3 regions of the Arthrobacter sp. RCC_34 genome follow, and region 2 is predicted to be linked to each of the others. Evidence: predicted binding sites of a transcription regulator. Region 2 holds the regulator's gene; each other region holds the start of a gene.
The links. The regulator HrcA, encoded in region 2, represses chaperone genes, less so after heat shock. The targets are predictions, from matches to a motif close to TTNGCACTCGNNNNNNNCGAGTGCNAA.
Positions count from the first base shown of each region.

Region 1 (2,264 bases), on a different contig from region 2:
TCGCCGGCACCCTCGACGATGGTGGTCTCGTCCTTGGTGACGACGACCTTGCGGGCCTGGCCGAGGTCGGCCAGGGTGGCGGCGTCGAGCTTGAGGCCGATCTCCTCGGAGATGACGTTGCCACCGGTGAGGATGGCGATGTCGGCCAGCTGAGCCTTGCGGCGGTCACCGAAGCCCGGAGCCTTGACGGCGACGGACTTGAAGGTGCCCTTGAGCTTGTTGACGATGAGGGTGGCCAGGGCCTCGCCCTCGACGTCCTCGGCGATGATCAGCAGCGGCTTGTTGGCCTGCATGACCTTCTCGAGGACGGCGACCAGGTCCTTCACGGAGCTGATCTTGGAGTTCACGATGAGGATGTAGGGATCCTCGAGCACGGTCTCCTGGCGCTCTGCGTCCGTGACGAAGTACGCGGAGATGTAGCCCTTGTCGAAGCGCATGCCCTCGGTGAGCTCGAGCTCCAGGCCGAAGGTGTTGGACTCCTCGACGGTGATGACGCCTTCCTTGCCCACCTTGTCCAGGGCTTCGGCGATCAGTTCACCGATCTGAGCGTCACCGGCGGAGATGGACGCGGTGGCGGCGATCTCTTCCTTGGTCTCGATCTCCTTGGCGGAGGCGAGCAGCTCTTCGGTGACGGCCTCGACGGCCTTCTCGATGCCGCGCTTGAGGGACAGCGGGTCGGCGCCAGCTGCGACGTTGCGCAGGCCTTCCTTCACGAGCGCCTGAGCCAGCACCGTAGCGGTGGTGGTGCCGTCACCGGCGACGTCGTCAGTCTTCTTGGCGACTTCCTTGACCAGCTCTGCGCCGATCTTCTCGTAGGGATCCTCGAGCTCGATCTCCTTGGCGATGGACACACCATCGTTGGTGATCGTGGGAGCGCCCCACTTCTTCTCGAGCACCACGTTGCGACCACGCGGGCCCAGGGTGACCTTGACGGCGTCGGCGAGGATGTTCAGGCCTCGCTCCAGGCCGCGGCGTGCCTCTTCATCAAATGCAATGATCTTGGCCATGACGGCAAAGGTCCTTTCGGGTCAGTACGTTTCCGGACTGTCGTTGAGGGATGAAGGGTCCTGGCTGCCCAATGCCCGCGACGGACGGCACGGCCCGCCGGCATCCGTACGCCGGCGCACCGGGCCTCATTGAGACCGGGGTTGCCTTCTCTCCGGCGGGCCGGCCATCATCCGCGGAACGGATTCATTAGCAGTCGGCACTCCGGAGTGCTAACTCAATAATTAGCACTCTCGTCTGGTGAGTGCAAGGCGTTCACGCCAGCGGCGAAACCTCAGGACCGCGCCGCCCCATGAGGCGCGACCGGGTGCGGACCCGGCGTGTCCGGCGGAAGCGGCGGGTGACCTGCCCCGCCGTCCGGGAAGCCAGAGTGGAACGAACAATCCGAACATCAGAATGTGCAGTTGCCGTCCGACGACACCGTTCACTCAGCGTCGGTCAGACGGGGTCCGCCGAATATCCGGGACAAAGATCCGGGGAGAGGTCAGGCCGCGCCGGGACCCAGCACCACGGCGAGCGGGTCCTGGAGGTTCGTAGCCAGCTCCACCCGGGCGATGCCGAGGGCGCCGGCGAGCTCGGTCGCGGACGCCTTGAGGCCCTCGGAGCTGTAGAAGACCACCGAACTCGGCTGGGCCACGCCCTGCCAGTTGCCGACGGGTCCCAGCGTCCAGCCGGCGGCGGTGACCTTGGCGCCGTAGCCGGCCGCGAGGCCCGCCGTCGTGGTGCCGTTGTACACGGACACGGGGCGCGACTTGTCCACGGCCGCCGTGGTGGTGGGCGGAGCGGACGGGGCGGTCGCGCTCGGAGAAGGAGCCGGGGCCGATGCGGACGGCTTCGCCGACGGCTTGGCGGATGGCTTCGCCGAAGCGCTCGAGGAGGCGGACGGCGAGGCCTTGGCCTCCGCCCGGGCGCCCATGGAGGGGAAGGCGAAGTACGCCACGAGGCCGATCAGCAGGGCGACGACGCCGGACGCCAGCAGGGGACGCAGCGCGGCGCCGGCGGAGGCCCTGGCGACACGGTGCACCCCGCGGCGTTCGGTGCCTTCCGGCACATCATCGAATTCGTCCCGGGCGTATTTGGTCATCGAGGCGCGTCCTCACGGAGTGGCAGGTGGTCCTACAGGTTCACGCGCCGTTGCCCAGGCGACGAGCAGTCCTGGCCCGGTGGCGCGACGTACGTAGTCTACGCAATCTCTTGACGAGCATGGGGTCATGCGCCAGAGCGGCCTGGCTGTCGATGACCTGATTGAGCTGCTGGTA
Region 1 is NZ_JBFUPW010000002.1:604,844-607,107, forward strand. Features, by position in the region: gene groL (chaperonin GroEL) at 1-1,007, opposite strand, end outside; gene AB6732_RS11460 (LytR C-terminal domain-containing protein) at 1,490-2,089, opposite strand; gene AB6732_RS11465 (DUF3263 domain-containing protein) at 2,130-2,264, opposite strand, start outside.
Region 1: the regulator HrcA is predicted to act here: its motif matches at 1,195-1,221, upstream of groL (chaperonin GroEL).

Region 2 (2,264 bases):
CGGACCTCGACCAGGGCGTCCTGGCCGCGCCGCACCCGGGAGGCCGGGCCGCCAGCGGCGCCGCCGCCACCGAAGAAGGTGTCGAAGATGTCCTGGAAGGCGAAGCCGGAACCGGAGTAACCGCCGAAACCGTTGTCGGTGCCGTTCTCGTTGCCCGTGGTGTCGTAGACCCGGCGCTTCTCGGGAACCGAGAGGACCTCGTAGGCGTGCGTCACGGCCTTGAACTGCTCGGCGGCGTCATCCGCGGAGTTCACGTCCGGGTGGAGGGTCCGCGCGAGCTTGCGGTAGGCCTTCTTGATCTCCTCGCCGCTGGCGTCGCGCGGGACTCCGAGGACTTCATAGTGACTGCTCACGTGTGTGTACTTCTCTTCCTCTATTGGGTGACTTGCTGTGGCGTCGGGCGACCGGTGAGGTCACCCCGCCAGAATCCGTGAAAGATAGCGCGCGACGGCGCGCACCGCCGCCATGGAGGACGGGTAGTCCATGCGGGTGGGGCCGAGGACGCCCACCTTCGACGCGGAACCCTTGCCGTAGCCGGTGGCCACCACCGAGGTGCCGGCGAGTTCGTCGAACGGGTTCTCGCGTCCGATGCTGACGGCGACGCCATGCTGATCCTGGTGCATCTCGGTCAGGAGCCGCAGCATGACCACCTGCTCCTCGAGCGCCTCCAGCACCGGCCCGATGCTCAGGGGGAAATCCATGGTGGCGCGCGCCAGATTCGCGGTTCCCGCCAGGACGATCCGCTCCTCCGCGCTCGAGTCGAGGAGCGACAGGAGCGCGGCCGCGAGTGCCGCGGCGGGCTGCTGAAGGCCCGGGGCCACCGTCGCGGTCAGGACGGGGACGGTCTCACGCAGGGCGTCGAGCGGCTGGTTCGCGCAGGCCGCCAGGAACATCGTCCTCAGCACCGCGACATCGGATTCCGCCAGAACCTGTCCCAGATCCACCACCCGCTGGTCCACCGATCCGGTGTCGGTGATCAGCACGAGCAGCACCTGAGAACCTCCGAGCGCCACCACTTCGAGATGCCGCAGGCGGGCCTGGCTGGCCTTGGGGTACTGGACCACGGCCACCTGCCGTGTCAGCTGGGACAGCAGCCGGGCCGACCGTTCCAGCACGTCATCGAGATCGGAGGCACTGTCCAGGAAGGAGTGGATGGCACGGCGCTCCGCGGCGGACAGCGGCTTGACGGAGGCCAGCTGGTCCACGAAGAGCCGGTAGCCCTTGTCCGTCGGAATACGGCCTGCGCTCGTGTGGGGGGCCGCGATGAGCCCCTCCTCCTCCAGCGCCGCCATGTCGTTGCGGATCGTCGCGCTGGACACGCCCAGCTGATGGCGCTCCACCAGCACTTTCGATCCCACCGGCTCCCGGAAGTGGACGTAATCCTCCACGATGGCGCGCAGGACTTCGAGACGACGAGGATCACTCACTCGGCCACCTCCACATGCTCTTGCTCTTCGGCGTTTCTCTTAGCACTCTACCTCTCTAAGTGCTAATTCTAGTATGCCTGCCCCGGACCCGGGACATCGCCAGGCGGAGAACAGCAGGAGGCATCATGTCCATCCATTCCTGGGGACCTCAGGACCTCAGCGCACCCGCCAAGAAGCAGCTGCGCGAGGTGCCGGTGGAGCGGGGCATGGTCCTCGAGGAGGTTCAGACCGGCTGGGTCGGCGCCGTGACGCGCGTGGAGAAGTCGGGCGGGATGCACATCCTCAGTCTGGAGGACCGCCGGGGCAAGGAGCGTTCCTTCCAGCTCGGCTTCGGATTCCTCCTGGACGGCGAAGCGGTCAAGATCGTTCCGCCACGAGCCGCCGCCGCTCAGCAGGGTCCCCGGCGCACCGCGAGCGGCTCGCTCCACGTCGACACCAAAGCCCGCACGGCCCTCGCCAGTCGCATCTGGGTGGAAGGCAAGCACGACGCCGAACTCGTCGAGCGCGTCTGGGGCGACGATCTGCGGGTGGAGGGCATCGTCGTCGAGCCTTTGCACGGCATTGATGACCTGGAAGCGGCCGTCGCGGCCTTCGGCCCCGGTCCCGGCCGCAAGCTGGGCATCCTGGTCGATCACCTGGTGCCCGGCTCGAAGGAGCAGCGGATCGTCGACGCCCTGATGCGCAAGCCGGGTGTCAGTGGGAACGTCCTGGTGGTGGGACATCCGTACGTCGACGTGTGGCAGGCCATCAAACCTCAGACCCTCGGCATCCCCGCGTGGCCGCAGATCCCCCGCGGCACCGACTGGAAGACGGGCATCCTCCAGGCCTTCGGCTGGC
Region 2 is NZ_JBFUPW010000001.1:1,474,375-1,476,638, forward strand. Features, by position in the region: gene dnaJ (molecular chaperone DnaJ) at 1-353, opposite strand, end outside; gene hrcA (heat-inducible transcriptional repressor HrcA) at 414-1,427, opposite strand; gene AB6732_RS07010 (DUF3097 domain-containing protein) at 1,553-2,264, shown strand, end outside.

Region 3 (2,264 bases), 1.0 Mb from region 2:
AGCTCCGGGGAGATGACCTGGGCGCCGGTCAGGATCGCGATGTCCTGCAGCATGGCCTTGCGGCGGTCGCCGAAGCCCGGAGCCTTGACGGCGACCACGTTCAGGGTGCCGCGCAGGCGGTTGACGATCAGCGTGGACAAGGCCTCGCCGTCGACGTCCTCGGCGATCACGAACAGCGGCTTGTTGGCCTGCAGGGTCTTCTCCAGCAGGGGAAGCAGGTCCTGAAGGCTGGAGATCTTGCCCTGGTTGATCAGGATGAAGGCGTCCTCCAGGACGGCCTCCTGGCGGTCCTGGTCCGTGATGAAGTACGGGGACAGGTAACCCTTGTCGAACTGCATGCCCTCGGTGAGGACCAGCTCGGTCTGGGTGGTGGAGGACTCTTCGATGGTGATGACACCATCCTTGCCGACCTTGCCGAAGGCCTCGGCGAGCAGCTCGCCGATCTCCTCGGACTGCGCGGAGATGGCGGCCACGTTCGCGACGTGGTTGCCCTCCACTTCGCGGGCGTTCTCCAGCAGGCGGTCGGCCACGGCTTCCACCGCGGTCTCGATGCCACGCTTGATCTCGCCCGGGGCTGCGCCGGCGGCCACGTTGCGGAGGCCTTCCTTGACGAGGGCCTGGGCCAGGACGGTGGCGGTGGTGGTGCCATCGCCGGCCACGTCGTTGGTCTTGGTGGCGACCTCCTTGGCGAGCTGAGCGCCAAGGTTCTCGTACGGGTCGTCCAGTTCGACTTCACGGGCGATGGTCACACCATCGTTCGTGATGGTGGGGGCGCCCCACTTCTTGTCCAGCACGACGTTGCGGCCGCGCGGGCCGAGGGTGACCTTGACCGTGTTGGCCAGCTTGTCGATACCGGCCTCGAGCGCGCGGCGTGCGGCGTCGTCGAACGCCAGTTGCTTTGCCATGAGTGTCCTTTCAAGAGCAGATCCCCGCCACCGACGGGGCACCGGCCAGGCCGGGCACCCGGTCACGGTGCGGGGATCTGCGCTACATGAGCTGTAGGGGCGTTACTTGACGATGATCGCCAGGACATCGCGGGAGGACAGCACGAGGTACTCCTCACCGCCGGCCTTGACCTCGGTGCCGCCGTACTTGGAGTACAGCACGACATCGCCCACGGCAACGTCGATCGGAACACGGTTGCCATTGTCGTCCACGCGGCCGGGGCCAACGGCCACGACTTCGCCTTCCTGCGGCTTCTCCTGAGCGGAGTCCGGGATGACCAGGCCGGAAGCGGTGGTCACTTCAGCGGCGAGCTGGCGGATGACAATACGATCCTCAAGAGGCTTGATGGAGACCGACACGATCTCTCCTTTGCATGAGATTTCTGACGTCTTCAGCCGCGGTGCCAACCGTCGTCGCGGTGCCGGCAGCAACCTTGGGCTTAGCACCCGAGGGGTACGAGTGCTAATAGCAACTGTAGGGATGCGTTAGCACTCGGTCAAGGCGAGTGCCAACTATTCGTCATCGGCGGAACACATCCGCCTCGACGTTCGGCGCGGGGCCGGGACGCGGTCAGTCGAGGATGTCCTCGACTCCCAGGTCACCCTGCTCCGGATCCTGCCCCTTCGGGCGGTTGTCGCGGTTCAGATACAGGCCCACGGCGCCCAGCGCGGCGAAGACGGCGGCGAGGATGAGCACCACCCAGGCCCCGGCGCGCACGGGCGAATAGATCTCCCGCAGCCCCTTCGCCTCCTCGGTGGCGTCGGCGATGTTCTTGCCGTCCACGGAGTACACCGCGGCGTTGAACGTGTCGAGGACCCAGAGCACGCCCAAGACGGCGAAGGCCACCAGGAGCACGACCACGCCCACGATCAGCAGCGCCCGGGAATACTCACCGAGCAGGGCCACCAGCACCTTCCGGGAACTCGAGGCGGATGATCTGGGCTGGTGGGCGCTCATGCTTTCAGCCTACCGGGCGCGGCCGGACGCCCGCTCCGCTCGCGGCTCTTTCAACCCGGACCCGCGCACTAGGCTGGAACCATGCCCACCCCCGACGGCCAGATCGCGCCCCTGCTCACGGCCGAGGCCTTCGCCCTGCTGAACTCGATGGAACCCTACTCCGAGAAGGACGCCCTGGCGCAGAATCTCCGCCTCCGCAAAGACGGACACGATCCGGCACTGGTCGCCGCCCTGCTGACCCAGAGCCGGCTCCGGGCGAAGGCGGAGGCGAAGTTCGGGCCGTTCGCCCAGGACATGCTCTTCACTCAGGCCGGCCTGGAGCAAGCCACTCGGCTCAACGTCGCGGCGCTGCACGCCGAACG
Region 3 is NZ_JBFUPW010000001.1:446,982-449,245, reverse strand. Features, by position in the region: gene groL (chaperonin GroEL) at 1-905, opposite strand, end outside; gene groES (co-chaperone GroES) at 1,008-1,304, opposite strand; gene AB6732_RS02105 (hypothetical protein) at 1,516-1,902, opposite strand; gene AB6732_RS02100 (SAM-dependent methyltransferase) at 1,984-2,264, shown strand, end outside.
Region 3: the regulator HrcA is predicted to act here: its motif matches at 1,431-1,457, upstream of groES (co-chaperone GroES).